4 regions of the Methylocella tundrae genome follow, and region 2 is predicted to be linked to each of the others. Evidence: predicted binding sites of a transcription regulator. Region 2 holds the regulator's gene; each other region holds the start of a gene.
What was found. The regulator PhoB, encoded in region 2, activates phosphate uptake and scavenging genes when phosphate is short. The targets are predictions, from matches to a motif close to TGTCATNNANCTGTCAT.

Region 1 (4,444 bases), 1.3 Mb from region 2:
ACAAGGATGCGCTTGATCCAATCCTCGCGCGGCGTCGCGATATAGCTATTGGCGACGACGAAGACATTGAGCTTATGCCGTTCAGCGACCCGGTAAATCTCTGTTTTAACGGGACAGGCGTCAGCGTCGATATAGATCTCGATCGCATTTTGGGCGTCTTCCGCCACGTTTTGAGCGGCAGGCACCGGTCTATTCCTTCGGGCGCTTGCCGCGAGGCGCCCTGTCAGGCGCCGCGTTCCGGTCGAAGGCGCGCGCGCCGCGCGGTTTCTCGGGAGCCCTCTCCGCTCCTTCCGCAGCCAGTTCAATGCGAATCGGATCGCCGTCAGGACGACCGACATTTGCGAGAAACTGCTTGGCGACGCTCTCAGACACCTCGAATTTTGTCTCGCGCTCGAAGATTCTGATCGCGCCAATATCCTGTTTCGTAATTTTGCCGCGCCGGCACAGCATGGGCAAAAGCCATTTCGGGTCGGCGTTTTTTTTCGCTCCAATATCGAGCCTGAACCAGACGCCTTGTGAACGCGAGCGCGGGCCTGACGGGCGCTCGAATCCCTTGCCCTCGCGCGGCGCCCGTGGCTCACGGCCCTGGCCGGGGTCCTGGACCTCTTCGGGGGCCGGAAGGCGGGAGCGATAAACGCGAACGAGCGCCGCTGCTATATCTTCGGCGGATCGTTCGTCGAGCAACGCTCGCGCCATGACGCGATCTTCGTCACTGCTTGACTCTGTCAGCAGCGGATCGCGCAGCAGGCGTTCCTGGTCGAGCTTGCGAATTTCGTCGGCGGATGGCGGCCCGCTCCAGACCGGCTGAACGCCCGCGATCGCCATTAACTGTTCCGCGCGCCGCCGGCGTGAATTCGGAATGAGCAGAACGCTGACGCCCTTGCGCCCGGCGCGGCCCGTGCGTCCGCTGCGGTGCTGCAGGATTTCGGCGTCATGAGGAAGCTCGGCGTGAATGACGAGGGCAAGGCCCGGCAGGTCAATGCCGCGCGCAGCCACGTCGGTCGCGACGCAGACCCGCGCGCGTCCGTCGCGCAGAGCCTGAAGCGCGTGGTTGCGCTCGTTCTGACTCAGTTCTCCGGACAGCAGGACAGCCGAGAAGCCGCGTTCCAGCAGGATCGCCTGGAGGTGACGCACGGCTTCCCTCGTATTGCAGAACACAAGCGCGCTCGGCGCCTCGAGGAGGCGGAGCACATTGACGACGGCGTGTTCGATCTCGTTCGGCGCGACGCGGATGGCGCGATACTCGATATCGGCGTGTCCGCTCTCGCCGCTCGCGACTTCGATGCGCGTCGCAGCGTGCTGAAATCGATTGGCGAGGCTCGCGATTCCCTTCGGCAAGGTCGCGGAAAACAGGAGCGTGCGCCGCTCCTTCGGCGTCGTTTCAAGGATGAACTCAAGGTCCTCGCGAAAGCCGAGATCAAGCATTTCGTCGGCTTCGTCGAGGACGACGGTCTTCAGTTTCGAGACGTCGAGGGCCCCGCGTTCGATATGGTCGCGAAGGCGCCCCGGCGTTCCGACCACGATATGCGCCCCCGCGGCGAGATCGCGCCGCTCGCGCCTCGGCTCCATGCCGCCAACGCAGCAAATCACGCGCGCGCCGGCGTATTGGTAGAGCCAGGCAAGCTCGCGCTGAACCTGAAGCGCAAGCTCGCGCGTCGGCGCAATGATCAGAGCCAACGGCTCGGCCGCTTGACCGAGCCTTTCGGCCTCGGCGATGAGATTGGGGGCGATCGCCAGACCGTAGGCGACGGTCTTGCCTGATCCCGTCTGCGCAGAGACGAGAAGGTCGCGGTTCGCGGCGTTGGCCTCCAGCACCGCTGTCTGAACGGGCGTCGCAGACTCATAGTTTCGCTCCGCAAGCGCGCGCGCCAGCGACGGGATGGTTGATAGAAACGCCAAGTCGCCGATTACCCTTCAAAACAGAGAATGCGTCGCCACGGGCTCCTGAAGGCTGCTGCGCCCTGGCGATCCTGCGTCATACGTCGAATTTGCGCAAAGCGCCAATCTGTCCTCCGCGGGCGCGCAAATTCAATCTCGCCGCGGGGTGGCGCCGGCGTTGAGCCAGCGCTGATATGGTAAAGCTAACGATCGCTCGCAGGGGGCGGCGTCAGGCGGTCACCGGGGCGGTCGCCGAAGGAGGCTGATCGTCGCCGGGCGGCGTTTGAACCGGCGCCGGAGCCGGCCTCCCAGCCAGCGCCGCCCGGATGGCGTCTTCCTTTGACCTGTCGAAGGATGTGCGCAGAACCGTTCCGCCGACGCCCTGAAGGTCGGCCAGAACCTTGTCGGTCGTCATTTTCTTGACCAGAACGAACAAAGCGGCGCCGCCCGGGGGCACTGCTTCCGCGACTTCCCTCATGAAATCATCATTGATGCCGAAATCGGCCAGCGATCCGCCAAGCGCGCCCGAGGCGGCTCCGATCGCCGCGCCAACCAGCGGCAGGGCGAACAGCGTTCCGACCAGAAGCCCCCAAAATGTTCCCGAAAGGGCGCCGGCGGCGGTGGTGTTGATGATCTGGTTGAGCTTGATCTTGCCATCTTCATGCTTGACCGCGACGACGGCGTCGCCAAGCTCGATCAGATATTCTTTCTGCAACTCGAATAGTTTTTGACGCACTTCTTCCGCCTTCTGCTCCGAAGAGAAAGCGATCACGAGGAGATCATTCATTGGCGCGTGCTCCAGTGTTTATCAAAGAGTTTGGCTGTAAGTGCTGTTTCGCCAGAGGCGACGGCTGGCGAAATGAACCCCCGCTGCCCGCCAATTGGCCGATAGACTAACGCCAATCCCTTAATGTTCAACACGCTTATCGGCGCGAGGCTGGAATTTTGCCGCGATCGGCAGCATTGGGGTGATCAAGAATGACGTTTTCACGACGTTTTTCACCGCGTTTTTAACGGCGCGCGCCTGCGCGGCCTCTGCTATGAATGCGCGCCGCGTCCTATGATTCCGACGCGGCCGTTGCCGGAGCTTTGTCATGGATTTCTTCAGACGGTTCACCTTCCTTGTCTGCGCTCCCGCTTTCGACGAAAGAGACCTCGAAGGGCTGCGGCTGCAACAGATCATCACCGCGATTGAACAGCATGGCATCGAGGTCGTCCGCGCAAGGCGGATGGAGGACGCCGAAATAGCCGTGCAGACCGACGCCGCGATCGGCTGCATGGTGATCGACTGGGGCAAGAAAGGCGTCGAAGGCAAGACCGCCGCGCTGATCAATCTCATGCGCCGCCGGGGCCTTGAAATGCCGATCGTCATGCTTGTGCGCCGCAAACAGTTTGAAGACATACCAGTCGAGGTGCTGGATTATATCGACGGCTATGTGTTTCTTGCCGAGGAGACGCCTGAATTCATCGCCAAAAATCTTGTCAGCCGTCTCAAGCAATATGCGGACACGCTGAAGACGCCCTTCTTCGGCGCCCTCGTCGACTATTCCGAAGAAGGCAATCAACTGTGGACCTGTCCCGGCCACAATGGCGGGATTTTCTATAGCCGCAGCCCGATCGGGCGCATCTTTGTCGAACATCTTGGCGAGGCGATCTTTCGCGACGATCTCGACAATTCGGTCCTCGAACTTGGCGATCTCTTGACTCACGAAGGACCGGCTCTTCGCGCGCAGAAAGAAGCCGCCGCTATCTTCGGCGCGGAGAAAACCTATTTCGTTTTGAACGGCACGTCGTCGTCGAACAAGATTGCGCTATCGGCCCTCGTGACCGAGGGCGATCTCGTGCTTTTCGACCGCAACAATCATAAGGCCGCGCATCACGGCGCGCTGACCATTTCGGGCGGCGTTCCGATCTATCTTGAGACCGATCGCAACGCTTATGGCCTCATCGGGCCGATCTATCCAGAGGCCCTGGACGAGACCCGCATCCGAGAAAAAATCCGCAATAATCCGCTCGTCACGGATAGCGAGGCTTGGCGCAGGGACCGGCCGTTCCGCGTCGCCGTGATCGAGCAATGCACCTATGACGGCACGATCTACAACGCCAACACGATCTTCGAAAAAATAGGACATCTTTGCGACTATATCCTGTTCGACGAGGCATGGGCGGGATTCATGAAATTCCATCCTTTGTACGCCGGCCGCTTCGCGATGGATCTGCGCGGCCTCGGTCCCGACGCGCCGGGGCTCATCGCCACCCAGTCGACGCACAAACAGCTTGCGAGCTTCTCGCAGGCCTCGCAAATCCATGTGAAGGACAGCCATCTCAAGGGCCAGGACCGCTATGTCGGCCATCGCCGCTTCAATGAATCTTTTCTGCTCTACGCCTCGACCTCTCCGTTCTATCCTTTGTTCGCCTCGCTCGACGTCGGCGCGCAGATGATGAAGGGCCGCTCGGGCGAAGTCCTTTGGGACGACACCATCCGGCTTGGCGTCGAACTGCGCAAGAAGATCCGCGCGGTCCGGCGTGAGTTCGAGGAAAAAGAGAAGAATCCCGCGCGCAAATG
Region 2 (4,444 bases):
ATGGGCGTCATACCAAGCTGACCTTTGTGGTGCGCTTCATCAATGACATTCTGCTCAGCGCGCCGTCCATCGTCATCGGCCTTTTCATATATGAGATCATGGTGGCGCGCGTCGGTCATTTCTCCGCCTACGCCGGAGCCTTTGCACTGGCGGTGATCGTGGTTCCCGTCGTCGTGCGCACGACCGAGGATATGCTGCTGCTCGTGCCCAATCCATTGCGGGAGGCGGCCAGCGCGCTTGGATTGCCGCGCTCCATCGTCATCAGCAAAGTGTCCTATCGCGCGGCGCGCGCCGGCCTCATCACAGGCGTCCTTCTGGCGGTCGCCCGCGTCAGCGGGGAAACGGCGCCATTACTCTTCACCGCCCTCAACAATCAGTTCTTCAGCACCGATCTGAACGCGCCAATGTCGACCCTTCCGGTGGTCATCTTCCAGTTTGCGCTCAGCCCCTACAAGGAGTGGCAGCAGCTCGCCTGGGCCGGCGCTCTCATCATCACCCTTGCTGTGCTCGCCCTTTCCATCATCGCGCGCGTGCTCGGCGCCCAAAGGACCGCGAAATGACTGCGACGAACAACATCGCCAATCTGCCGCAGAAGGTCAGCGTTCGCGACCTCGATTTTTTCTACGGCGAGACTCACGCTTTGAAGAGCGTCAGCCTGCCGCTTTACACCAACAGAGTGACCTCTTTCATTGGACCGTCCGGCTGCGGAAAATCGACGCTGCTTCGCGTGCTGAACCGCATGTATGATCTCTATCCGAAGCAGAGGGCCGAGGGCGAAGTGCTGCTCGATGGCGAGAATATCCTGAAGCCGGATCAGGACCTCAATCTTCTGCGCTCCCGCGTCGGCATGGTGTTTCAAAAGCCGACGCCGTTTCCGATGTCGATCTATGACAACATCGCTTTCGGCATCAAGCTCTATGAGAAAGTCAGCAAATCCGAGCTCGACGGCAGGGTTGAGGCGGCCTTGAAAGGCGCCGCGATCTGGACGGAGGTCAAGGATAAGCTGAAGGCCTCGGGCCTGTCGCTCTCCGGCGGCCAGCAGCAGCGGCTCTGCATCGCCCGCACCGTCGCCATTCATCCAGAAGTGATCCTCCTGGACGAGCCTTGCTCGGCTCTCGATCCAATTTCGACGGCCAAGATCGAGGAGCTGATGGACGAGCTGAAGGAAAACTACACTCTTGCGATCGTCACGCATAATATGCAGCAGGCGGCGCGCTGCTCTGACTACACGGCCTTCATGTATCTTGGCGAGCTTATTGAATTCGGGGTGACATCGCACGTGTTTACCTCGCCCGAGAAAAAGCAGACGCAGAACTATATCACCGGCCGGTTCGGCTGATTGCTCGCCAGGGCTTCGAGGAACACGACATGTCCGATCATATTGTGAGAGCTTACGACGCGGAACTTGAGGGCCTCGGCCAAAAGATCGCGGAAATGGGCGGTATCGCTGAAAAAATGCTGTCCGACGCGATGGACGCCCTCGCCGATTTCGACACGCAGCTTGCGCATGCGACAATCGCCAGCGATCCGCGCCTCGACACGCTGCAACGCGAGATCGAGGAGCAGGCGATCTTAACGATCGCGCGGCGCCAGCCTCTCGCCGTTGACCTGCGCGAGATCATCGCGACCATCAGAATATCGAACGATCTCGAACGCGTTGGCGATCTCGCCAAGAATATCGCCAAACGCGCCATCAAGGTCGCCGCCGACGTGCGTATTCCGCGCGCCATCGTCGGCCTCAAGTCGATGCACGATTCCGCCGCGATCCTGTTGAAGGACGTGCTCGACGCCTATTCGCAGCGCGACGCCGCGCGCGCGCGCGAAGTCTGGACCTATGACGCCGATCTCGACTCTCTTGAAGACTCGGTCTTTCGCGACCTGCTGACCTTCATGATGGAGGATCCGCGCAATATTTCATTCTGCGCGCATCTTTTGTTCTGTTCAAAAAACATCGAGCGCATAGGCGATCACGCCACCAATATCGCCGAGACGGTGGTCTATCTCGTGACCGGCGAAACCATGCCGGCCGATCGTCCGAAGGGCCGCAGTGTTCTTTCCGAATTGCCGACCGCAGCGGGTTGAAATCCATGAGCGAAATTCAGACTTCCGTTGAAACCCGGACCGGCGCGGGACGCGGCCTCTCCGCGACGCCAGCTCCCCGCATTCTCGTTGTCGAGGACGAAGCCGCTTTGAGCCTGCTCCTCGCCTACAACCTCGAGGCGGAGGGTTTTGTCGTCGATCGCGTCGAGCGCGGCGACGAGGCCGAAATCAGGCTGAGTGAAGTCATCCCCGATCTCATCATTCTCGACTGGATGCTGCCAGGCGTCTCCGGCCTCGAGATCTGCCGCCGGCTTCGCGCGCGCGAGGTCACCCGCACGCTTCCGGTCATCATGCTGACGGCGCGCGGCGAGGAAAGCGAGCGCGTGCGCGGCCTTTCGATCGGCGCCGACGACTATGTGGTCAAGCCGTTTTCAGTGCCCGAACTCATGGCGCGCGTTCGCGCTCTGCTGCGGCGGGCGCGGCCGGACCGCGTCGCCGGCGTCCTTTCGGCGGGGGATCTTGAACTCGATCGGCAGAACTGGCGCGTTCATCGCGGCTCGCGCGACGTCCACCTCGGACCGACGGAGTTTCGCCTGCTTGAACATTTGATGGAAAAGCCCGGCCGGGTTTTTTCGCGCGCGCAATTGCTGGATAGCGTCTGGGGCCTTTCGGCGGAAATCGACGAGCGCACGGTCGACGTGCATGTCGGGCGTTTGCGTAAAGCTCTGTCGAACACGGGTGAAAGGGATCCGATCCGCACCGTGCGGGGAGCCGGCTATTCCTTCGATGAGACGTTCAGCAAGGCATAGCCACGATCTGGAACGCGCGCCGGTTTTTCGGTTTTCAGACAAGATCATGCGGCGGTTGCAGCGCGCATGATCGCCAAAAAGAAGCGCCGGGAGCTGGCCAAAAGGCAAGCTGGCGGAACGGGCTCTTTTTCACATTGGACTGCGATCGGCGGAGGATGGGCCTCGCCGCTCCTGCGGGCAAAGCCAGATTATCGGCGTGCAAAAGACCGGCTGCGCCGCGACGGGGCGCGCGGAGCCGCAGGTGGCCTTGCGCTTAAAACCAGCGGAGCGCTGCGCCTTCAGCTTGACTTCTGCGGGCGCTGGCGGCGTCGATCCTGCTGCGGCTGATAGGCGATAGCGGCGTGGCATCCGCAATAGGGGCCTTCGCCCGGCGTCTTGCGCGCGCCGCAAAAGCGAAAGTCCGCCTGTGTCGGATCGCCGATCGGCCACCTGCACATGGACTCGCGCAATTCCAGCATCGTTACCGGCTCAGCGATCGGAACGACGACGTCGCGGTTTGGCGCGGGCGCCGGCGTTGCAAAAGCCACGGGCTGAACGGCCAAGGCCGTATTGCCGCGAATGAAGCTTGTGTTCGGCGAGATCTGGGCCTGCGCGAGATGGCCTGAAACGCCGTGTCCGTGGCCGCCCTGCGTTGGCCCGCCCCGGCTTTGCGCCGGATGCGGCGCCGGCCGGCCGGCGTGCGGGCGCACGGGCGGTTTCGACGCCTGTTGCGTGGCGGGCGGGGCGTCAGCCTTGGTCCGGCCCGAAAGCCCGAGCCGGTACACCTTGCCGATGACGGCGTTGCGGGTCAGTCCATTTGCGAGTTCGCTCGCGATCTTGCTGGCGCTCATGCCTTGGAGCCAGAGCTTTTGCAGCAACTCGATGCGTTCATCGGTCCAGGACATCACGGTCTCCTAGATTTGAGGCGATCTGAAATTCGAAGGTCTGACAATGCATTTGAAGCGAGCGCTCATCGAAAGAATCCGTAACAACAAGTTCGATCTTGGGAGCATTTCCCAATGGCGTCGTCATCGCTGCGACCTGAGACCGGCGCCAGTCGGCCTTACACTGCTCGAACGAAGTTCGAGGCCGCTTGCCCGCCGCACGACATGTCGTAGCTCCTATGCCGAACGCTACACTAGGTGTTGAATCTCACGCAAGCTTCGCGACAGTCCTCAAAACGTTTTCAACAGATGTTCCGCTGGACGCGTAGAAGAACCCGGGATTGGGCGCTGATCCATCGGCGCCGGAGATCGGCGGCGCGTCAGGTTTATTCCTCATCCGAGGCGCGTCGAACTCTGCGTCCCGCCGCGCCGCCAAAAGTGGTGGAGGCGGCTTGCGCCGGGCTGGCCCGGCGGATGCGCGAAGGCTTGCGCCGTGAGCGCCCATTCGATTTGACAGACCGGAGGGAATGCCTAGATTAAAAGGAGCAGTTTTGCCGCCCGCTGGGCGGCATTTGATTTTGAAGGTCGCAATCGAACCTTCGAGCCTGTAACCCGGAGCGAAACCGTGACTTCGTCGCTGCTTCCCACCTATGCCCGCGCTGATCTTGCCTTCGACCATGGAAATGGCGTTTGGCTGACCGCGACGACGGGTGAGCGATATCTCGATTTCGG
Region 3 (4,444 bases), 1.3 Mb from region 2:
TTCGGCGCCATTTGAGGCGTCGCGCGCCGCGGCGGTCGCCAGAACATGCAGCTCGCCGACCTGCAGAATTTCGCTGAGCACCTTGAAGCGGCGCAAAGCGGAAAGCGCCTTCTCCATGCCGGCTTTCGGCAATTTGCCCGTCGTTGCGACGCCGTCGCCGAGAGCGCAGAGGGACTTCTCGTTGAAAATCTGCCGGGGCGCGCGGCTGAGGCCTTCATAGGCGACGAGCCGCACGGAGTTCGAGCCGATGTCGACGATGGCGACGGGGCGCTTCATCGAGGCCTGCGCCCCGGCCTCGCCCTCAGTCGCAACGCGCAACGGCTCAGCGGTTGTCCAGGCGCTTGAAGAGGGTTTTGGGACTGGACGTTTTAAGAGATTTTCCACGGCCTGACAGACTCGGATTTGTCATGAAATAGGAATGGGCGTTGAATGGTTCTTCGCTCGGCGGGGCTTGTATGCGCGCGCTCGCGCCGTCAGGCAAGACGCGATAGCTCTGCTGGTTGTCAATGAGATTGGCGACCATGATCTGATCCAGCACCTGCTCATGCACGGTCGGATTCAAAATTGGCAGCAAGGCTTCGACACGCCGGTCGAGATTGCGCTGCATGAGGTCGGCCGAGGAAATATAGACCCTCGCCTTTGGATGCGGCAGGCCGTGGCCGCCGCCGAAACAATAGACGCGCGCATGTTCGAGAAAGCGTCCGATGATCGATTTGACGCGGATGTTTTCGGAAAGACCCTGCAAACCGGGGCGCAGGCAGCAGATGCCGCGCACGATGAGATCGATTTTTACGCCGGCCTGACTCGCCGCGTAAAAGGCGTCGATGATCTCAGGATGAACGAGGGAATTGCATTTGGCCCAGATCGCGGCGGGCTTGCCAGCTTTCGCGAAAGCGATTTCCTCGCTGATATGCTGGAGCAGCCGCGCCTTCAGGGAGATAGGCGAAACCGCCATGAGTTCAAGGCCCTCCGGCTCGGCATAACCGGTGATGTAGTTGAAGATGCGCGACACATCCCTGCCGATCGCAGGGTCGGCGGTGAAGAAGGAAATATCGGTGTAAATCTTCGCCGTCACGGGGTGGTAATTGCCGGTGCCGACATGACAATAGGTCGTCAGCGCGCCGCCCTCGCGGCGCACCACCATCGATAATTTGGCGTGCGTCTTCAGCTCGATGAAGCCGAACACGACCTGCACGCCGGCGCGTTCGAGATCGCGCGCCCAGCGGATGTTGGCGGCCTCGTCAAAACGCGCCTTGAGTTCGACAAGGGCGGTCACCGACTTGCCGGCCTCCGCCGCGTCGATGAGGGCGCGAACGATCGGGCTATCGGAAGAGGTGCGGTAAAGGGTCTGCTTGATTGCAATGACATTCGCATCCGTCGCCGCCTGATTGAGGAACTGGACGACGACGTCGAATGATTCATAAGGGTGGTGAACGACGAGGTCCTTCTGCTTGATGGTGACGAAGCAGTCGCCGCCATTATCGCGCAGACGTTCCGGGAAGCGCGGATTGTAAGGCTTGAACTTGAGCTCCGGCCGATCGAGGCTGACGATCTCGGACAACTCGTTCAAGGCCAACATGCCGTCGAGAACGAAAATCTCCTCGGGAGGAACATCAAGCTCCTCCGCGACAAAGCTGCTGAGCTCTTCCGGCATCTGGCTGTCGAATTCGAGCCTGATCACCGAACCGAGGCGGCGGCGCTTCAGCGCGCTTTCAAACAGGAGAACCAGATCTTCCGCCTCCTCCTCGACTTCGAGATCGCTGTCGCGAATAACCCTGAAAAGGCCGAGCCCGCGCACGCGATAGCCTGGGAAGAGATTATGCGTGAACATGCTGATGACGTTTTCGAGCGCGACGAAACGCTGGCGCTTTTCGTCCCCCTGCTCGGGCAGGCGAACGAAACGCTGGATCTTCGCCGGCAGCCGGATCAGCGCCTTCGACGTCTTTCGATCGACCGGGCCGATGAGCTCGAGGGCGATGGTGAAGCCAAAATTCGGAATGAATGGAAATGGATGCGCGGGATCGATTGCGAGCGGCGTCAAAACCGGGAAGATATGGGTCAGGAAATATTGCTCGAGCCAATCCTTGTCGGCGGCGTCAAGGTCCGGCGGATCGAGCAGAGTGATGCCGGCGCCGATCAGTTCCTGGCGGAGCTCCCGCCAGCGGCGCTGCTGCTCGACAGTCAACAGTCCGACGCGTTCGCGAATTCTGGCGAGTTGCTGCGTCGGGGCCAGCCCATCCTCTGACGGCGTCGTCACGCCGGCGCGCATCTGTCCGCGCAGGCCGGCGACGCGAACCATGAAGAACTCATCGAGATTCGTCGCCGAAATCGAAAGGAAGCGCACCTGTTCGAGGAGCGGATGATTGCGGTTGGAGGCTTCCTGCAAAACGCGCCTGTTGAATTCGAGCCAGGACAGCTCACGATTGATGAAGCGGTGCGGCGATTGGCGGAGATCGTCCAGGGGCGCCTCGCGGACTGCGCGGTCTGAGAGCGGCGCGGGCCCCGCCTCGTCCGCCACCGCAGCCGCGCTGGCGAAATCGGGCTCGACGGCGATTTCTTCGACGCTGGCGAGGAATTCGTCGCTCGCCGCGAGCGTCTCGGCATTCCCATTGTCCTTGACGGCGCTCTCGCCCTGAGCCGAAGCCTCATTCCCTTCGAGATTGGCTTTGGCGGCGCGCTTCGCATCGCCGATCCGTTTGACTTCCGACATCTTCGGTTCTTGCGCCTGCGAAGTCACTGCCATGGTCTCCCGGTGAAAGTCGCTGGAATGTGATCAACCCTGATGACGCCCACATGACTGAACGCGAGGTTCCGCGCGCCATCTCCGGCCGTCCGCATGGATTGCAAAGAGCGGGCCGATTGAATCCGCCCGGCCCTCCGCGGTTGGAAGCGGCGGATCCTGCGGCAGCTTGATCGCTGACGCATATGTTGTAAAGGCGCAAGCCCTGGCGTCAGCGCCGCTTGCGCCGCGCCGCATGAGCGCCCGGATGGCTCGCCTGCCACGTCAGCACAAAATAGGCGACGATTAGAACGGCGTTGACGCCAATCCAGACTTTGCCGAAAAAGGGCGGAATCATTGCCGCGGCGAAGATTTGCGCGACCGCGCTGAATAGCCAGAGCACGCCGCCCCAAGGGGTCGCGAGCCAGAGGCCGACCGCGGCGACGAGATCAAGCACGGCAAAGAATATCACCGCCGCGCTCGCGACCGGCGCCGCCGCGTCGAGGAAAGGTTCGCTCGGAACCAGGACGGCGCTCCATTGGATCAGCCCCTGCAACACCCATAACGCGGCCAATAGGCGCATAAAAATGACAAGGATCACGCCCCAGGGCGACTCCTCGCCGGTTTCGCTGGCTTCGCCGAGCCGGATCGCAGCGCCTGAGTCCGGGCGTTCGACGGTCCCGTCAGAGCCCCGCAAAGCTTTCATCGCCGTGCCACCGGGGTACAAAAGGCGAGATCATCCGGCAGAGCCGCGAAATAGGCGTTGATGTCGGCCTTGCTCACCGCGTCGATGGCCGCCGGGCTCCAACGCGGACGATGATCCTTCTCGATAATCGTCGCACGAACGCCTTCATAGTAGTCATTGCTCTGCAATATCCGCGCGACGATGCGAAATTCAATGCGCAACGCCTCCTCGAGGCCAAGGTCGGCGCCAATTTGCATCTGGCGCAGGGCGATGGCGAGGCTGGTCGGCGATTTCAGCAAGAGCGCGGCGAGGGTCTTGTCCGCGAAGGCGGAGCCGTCCGCGCCGGCTTTGGCGACGACCTCCGCGACGGTCGCCGCGCTGAAACATGCGTCGATGAAAGGCCGCTGTCCGGACAGGGTCGAAGGCGGCGCCGGCTTGCTTTCGGCGGCGATCGCCGCTGCGGCGTCCTCGCCCTCGATCAGCCTTCGGGTCAGAGCGTCATGGCGCGCGGAAGGGACGTAGGCGGAGGCGAGCCCCAGGGCGGTAGCCTCCGCGCAGCCGATGCGCGCGCCGGTGAGCGCGAGATAAGCCCCGGTCCGGCCGGGCAAACGCGGCAGGAAATAAGTCGCGCCGACGTCCGGGAAAAAGCCGATGCCGACCTCCGGCATGGCGAAATCGAGAGCGTCGCCGGCGACGCGATGCGAGCCGTGCACGGAAAGGCCGGCGCCGCCGCCCATCACGACGCCATCCATCAGGGCGACGTAAGGCTTGGGGTAATTTTTGATCCGCCGGTTGAGGCTGTATTCCTCGCGAAAGAAAGCCAGCTGTTCGGCTGCGCGCCCGGCCTTGCCCAATTGGTAAAGGGCGCGAATGTCAGCGCCGGCGCAAAAGGCCCGGCCTCCGGCGCCCCTGATAAGGACGCTAGCGGCAGCCGCGTCGTTTTCCCATCGGTCGAGAGCCTCGTGGATCGCCCGGGCCATATCGAGATCGAGCGAATTCAACGCGGCGGGGCGATTGAGCGTAATCACGCCGCAGCGGCC
Region 4 (4,444 bases), 1.4 Mb from region 2:
CGCCGCAGCCTTCAAAATGCAGACCATCATGGCGTTCGCGGGCCTGGCGGAAACGTTACGGATGATATGCGGGCGATCGCAGCGATATCGGAGTGTTTCGCCCGCCTTCGCACGCTCGATCGCGCCGGAAACCTCCACTTCGAGTTCGCCCTCGCTGATCGAAAGGCTTTCAACGGATCCGCGCTGATGCGCCTCCGACTCGAGCACGCCGCCGGGATCGGCCGAAAACTCATACCATTGCAGCCATTCAACGGTCTTGATCCAGCCAATGATGGACAGGCGGCACTTGCCATCGTCGGAGACGAGGATCGGCGTATCCCCGCGCGAGGATTTCTCAAGGAAGGGTTCGTCGTCCGCTGCCTGCAGAACGCGCTCGATCGACACATCGAGCGCCTGCGACAGCCGCCAGATGGTGGCGAGGGTGGGATTGGTCTCGTTGCGTTCGATCTGACTGATGATGGATTTTGCGACGCCCGACTGTTCGGAAAGCTCGGACAGCGACAGATTATAGGCTTTGCGGAGCCTCTGCACCGTTTTGCCGAGCTGGCCCGACAAGGCGAGCGCGCCCGCCTCCAAAACCTTGACCTTGTCGCGCCCTTCTACGCCCATATGCAGTTCGCTCATCCGGTTCGTTGACGCGGGGCCGATCCTGAGGGATTTGGTGAGGTCAAACTCCTCAGTCGGCGCGCGGAATGCGCGGCTCCGTCAGGCGCCCGTGCAAACGCGCGCCAAGAGCAGCGGCGGCCTCGCGTCAGGCAAAAGAGCCAATTCCGTTTGGAATATCGAACGATTTTGTTCGTCACGCAAGCAGCCTCGTTATTCATTGAGGCGCGCCGTCATGCAAAAGTTATGAGAATCTGCTCTTTGTCGATAACGCCACATCGAATAGCCCAGAGCGCGCCGGTGGACCACGAACGAGAGCCGAACCATTATCGCACGCTGTTCCTTTCCGATATTCACCTCGGCACGCGCGGATGCCAGGCTGATCTGCTCCTCGACTTCCTGAAATACAATGAAGCGGAAACGGTTTTTCTTGTCGGCGACGTCATCGACGGATGGCGGCTGAAAAGCGGCTGGTACTGGCCGCAGACGCATAATGACGTCGTACAAAAGCTTTTGCGTCAGGTCCGCAAAGGCGTCAAAATGGTCTACGTGCCCGGCAATCATGACGAATTCGCGCGCGATTTCCTCGGCATCTTCCTCGGCGGGGTGGAGGTCATCGATCACGCCTTTCATGTCACAGCCGACGGCAAGCGCCTGCTGATCATCCACGGCGACCAGTTCGACGTCGTCGTCAAACACGCCCGCTGGCTGGCGCTTCTCGGCGATTGGGCTTATGACTTCGCGCTCTGGGCCAATCTATGGCTCAACAAAGCCCGGCGATCGCTTGGCTTTTCCTACTGGTCGCTGTCAGCCTGGGCCAAGTTTAAGGTGAAAAACGCGGTGAACTTCATCGGCGCTTTCGAGCTTGCCTTGACCGACGCGGCGCGGCGCCATCAAGCTGACGGCGTGGTTTGTGGGCATATTCATCATGCCGCAATCCGCGAGATGGACGGAATCATGTATGTCAATACGGGTGATTTCGTGGAGTCCTGCACCGCCATTGCGGAACACGCGGACGGACGCCTCGAGATCTTGCGCTGGCAGAGCACGGCCGAGGAGCGAAACGCGGCCGCGGCCTCCGCCCCGCCGCGAACCGCTCCCAAGGCAGTCGCCTGATGCGCATTCTGATTGCAACCGACGCCTGGAAGCCACAGGTCAACGGCGTCGTACGCTCGCTCGAATCGGTGGCGAAGGCGCTGCGCGAATTCGGCGCGGAAATCGAATTCTTGACGCCGCAAGGGTTTGCCTCGATCCCACTGCCGACCTATAGCGAGATCAAGCTCGCTTTTGCGAGCGCGAGGGCGATCCGCAAAAGGCTCGACGGCGCGCCGATCGACCACATTCATATTGCGACCGAAGGCCCTGTCGGATATGCCGCACGGCGCTACTGCCTGCAAGGCAATCGCCCCTTCACGACGAGCTATCATACCCGTTTTCCCGAATACATCGCCGCCCGCACGCGTCTTCCGGAGGCGATCACCTATGCTGTGCTGCGCCGCTTCCATAACGCCGGCTCGGGCGTCATGGTATCGACCGCCTCGATCGCCAGCGACCTCCAAAGCCGCGGCTTTGAGCGTCTCATGCATTGGTCGCGCGGCGTCGATCATAGCCAGTTCACCCCGGCCAAAGCTTTGAAGCTGGATCTGCCGCGCCCGATCTTCCTCTATGCCGGGCGCCTCGCGCCGGAGAAGAACGTCGAGAGCTTTCTTGCGCTCGATCTGCCCGGATCGAAAGTCATCGTCGGCGACGGTCCCTCGCGCCGGGCCCTGGAGAGCGCCTATCCCGACGCCCATTTCGTTGGGGCGAAGACCAGCGACGCCCTCGCCGTCCATTATGCGTCATCGGATGTTTTCGTGTTTCCGAGCCGCACGGACACCTTCGGCATGGTGCTGCTCGAGGCGCTGTCCTGCGGGCTGCCCGTCGCCGCCCTGCCCGTCGCCGGCCCGCTCGACGTCATCGGCGACAGCGGCGCCGGCATCCTCGACGAGGATTTGCGCGGCGCCTGCCTCAGGGCGCTCGATATCCCGCGCGAGAAGGCGCGCGCCCATGCGCTGACCTTCACCTGGGCCAATAGCGCGCGCCAGTTTCTGGACAATATCCTTCTGGCCAAATCGACGAGTTCCACGCGCCTCATCGCCAGCCCCGGCTTTTAGAACCCTCATCGGCTCTTAACACGCGAAAATCCCGTCCCATATTGTGGGAACACTCAAGGATTTTCGCACATGGAGTCTTTTCCTTCCTTTATTCTCGATGAAACCGAGGCTGGCTTTTCGGATGAGCCCTCCGAGGCTGGCGCGCGCCTGCGCTCCGAAGCGCTCGGCGCTGCTGACGACGGCTTCCTTCTCGACGCCTATTCGAAGAGCGTGACGCGCATCGTCGAACAGGTGGGTCCGAGCGTCGTGCGTCTCGACATCAGGCGCGGCGACGGGCGAAGAGGCGGCTCCGGCTCTGGCGTCATCGTCTCGCCGGACGGCCTCATTCTGACCAATAGCCATGTTATCCAGGGGGCCCGCCGCGCGGACGTCTCGACCCTCGACGGGCGCTCGCTCTCCGGCCGCGTCCTTGGCGATGACCCGGACACGGACCTCGCCCTGGTGCGGATCGACGAAAACACGACTCTTCCCGCCGCAAGGCTTGGCGATTCCAAGAGATTGAGGCCTGGCGAAATCGCCATCGCCATCGGCAATCCGCTCGGTTTCGATTCGACCGTCACCGCCGGCGTCATATCGGCGCTCGGCCGTTCGCTACGCTCGAATAATGGCCGCATGATCGACGATGTGATCCAGACCGACGCAGCGCTCAATCCCGGCAATTCGGGCGGGCCGCTCGTCGCCTCCAATGGCGACGTCATCGGCGTCAACACGGCGATCATCGCCGGCGCGCAGGGCATCTGCTTCGCCGTGGCGGCGAATACGGCGCGCTTCGTCCTCGGCGAACTTGTCGCGCATGGCCGCGTGCGCCGCGCCTATCTCGGCGTCGGCGCCGGAACGGTCGCTCTGCCGCGGCGAATCGCGCTCCGGCTCGGGCTCCAGCAGACGCAGGGCGCTGTCGTCAGTTCGGTCGAGCCGCAAAGTCCGGCGGATCATGCGGGCCTTCTCAGCGGCGATATTCTGCTCGCCGTCGACGGCAATCCTGTGTCTGGCGCCGACGATCTCGTACGCTTGCTTGGCGCCGATCTGATCGACCGCGTGGCGCCGCTCGATATACTTCGCCGGTCGGACAGGCGCAGATTCTGGGTTGCGCTGCGCGAGCGCGACAGCGGCCCGAGGCCCAAATGAAATATTGCGCGCTGGGACAATTCGACGCGGGCCGGCTTTTGCCCGGCTCGCTGTCGAAGCAGGCAGCCCATTGTAATCATTCTAAAAAACGCGGCTTCGATTGATCGGCCATCTGTTCTGGTGTAGAGCCGGAGCAACGCTGACGAGCGGCGCGCTTTTTGCCAAGGAGCTCGGTATCGACGCGGCGACCGCCGCGGAGTCGGCGCGAGGGAGTTCGGCGTGATTGGGGCTCTTATCATTGTTCTGCGCGAGGTGGTTGAAGCCGGACTTATCGTCGGCATCGTGCTCGCCGTCACGAAAACCATGCCTGGACGCCTTCCTTTCATCTGGGGCGGCCTTGCCGCCGGCCTTTTCGGCGCCGGCCTCGTCGCGGTTTTCGCGGGCGTCCTTTCAAACGCCTTCGAAGGCGTCGGGCAGGAACTCTTCAACGCTTCGATCCTCGCCATCGCCGTCATCATGCTGACCTGGCACAATGTCTGGATGGCCAGGCACGGGCGCGAGCTCAGCGCGGAGCTGCGCCGCGTCGGCAGCGAGGTCAGCAACGGATCGCGCTCGCTGATGGC

Region 1: SIN04_RS07710 (Orn/Lys/Arg decarboxylase N-terminal domain-containing protein) is a predicted target of PhoB. The motif match lies at 2,857-2,873, and genes of this name have one in related genera.
Region 3: SIN04_RS07820 (RNA degradosome polyphosphate kinase) is a predicted target of PhoB. The motif match lies at 2,783-2,799, and genes of this name have one in related genera.
Region 4: SIN04_RS08030 (UDP-2,3-diacylglucosamine diphosphatase) is a predicted target of PhoB. The motif match lies at 835-851, and genes of this name have one in related genera.

What each region holds. Positions count from the first base shown of each region.
Region 1 covers NZ_CP139089.1:1,121,021-1,125,464, reverse strand. The annotation lists gene SIN04_RS07725 (YaiI/YqxD family protein) at 1-167, opposite strand, end outside; gene SIN04_RS07720 (DEAD/DEAH box helicase) at 190-1,899, opposite strand; gene SIN04_RS07715 (DUF1269 domain-containing protein) at 2,108-2,665, opposite strand; gene SIN04_RS07710 (Orn/Lys/Arg decarboxylase N-terminal domain-containing protein) at 2,973-4,444, shown strand, end outside.
Region 2 covers NZ_CP139089.1:3,734,524-3,738,967, forward strand. The annotation lists gene pstA (phosphate ABC transporter permease PstA) at 1-560, shown strand, start outside; gene pstB (phosphate ABC transporter ATP-binding protein PstB) at 557-1,339, shown strand; gene phoU (phosphate signaling complex protein PhoU) at 1,369-2,082, shown strand; gene phoB (phosphate regulon transcriptional regulator PhoB) at 2,088-2,849, shown strand; gene SIN04_RS19450 (GcrA family cell cycle regulator) at 3,128-3,733, opposite strand; gene SIN04_RS19455 (aspartate aminotransferase family protein) at 4,338-4,444, shown strand, end outside.
Region 3 covers NZ_CP139089.1:1,155,396-1,159,839, forward strand. The annotation lists gene SIN04_RS07815 (Ppx/GppA family phosphatase) at 1-276, opposite strand, end outside; gene SIN04_RS07820 (RNA degradosome polyphosphate kinase) at 323-2,710, opposite strand; gene SIN04_RS07825 (hypothetical protein) at 2,952-3,425, opposite strand; gene SIN04_RS07830 (enoyl-CoA hydratase/isomerase family protein) at 3,422-4,444, opposite strand, start outside.
Region 4 covers NZ_CP139089.1:1,200,477-1,204,920, forward strand. The annotation lists gene SIN04_RS08025 (helix-turn-helix domain-containing protein) at 1-609, opposite strand, end outside; gene SIN04_RS08030 (UDP-2,3-diacylglucosamine diphosphatase) at 904-1,719, shown strand; gene SIN04_RS08035 (glycosyltransferase family 4 protein) at 1,719-2,756, shown strand; gene SIN04_RS08040 (S1C family serine protease) at 2,826-3,881, shown strand; gene SIN04_RS08045 (FTR1 family iron permease) at 4,101-4,444, shown strand, end outside.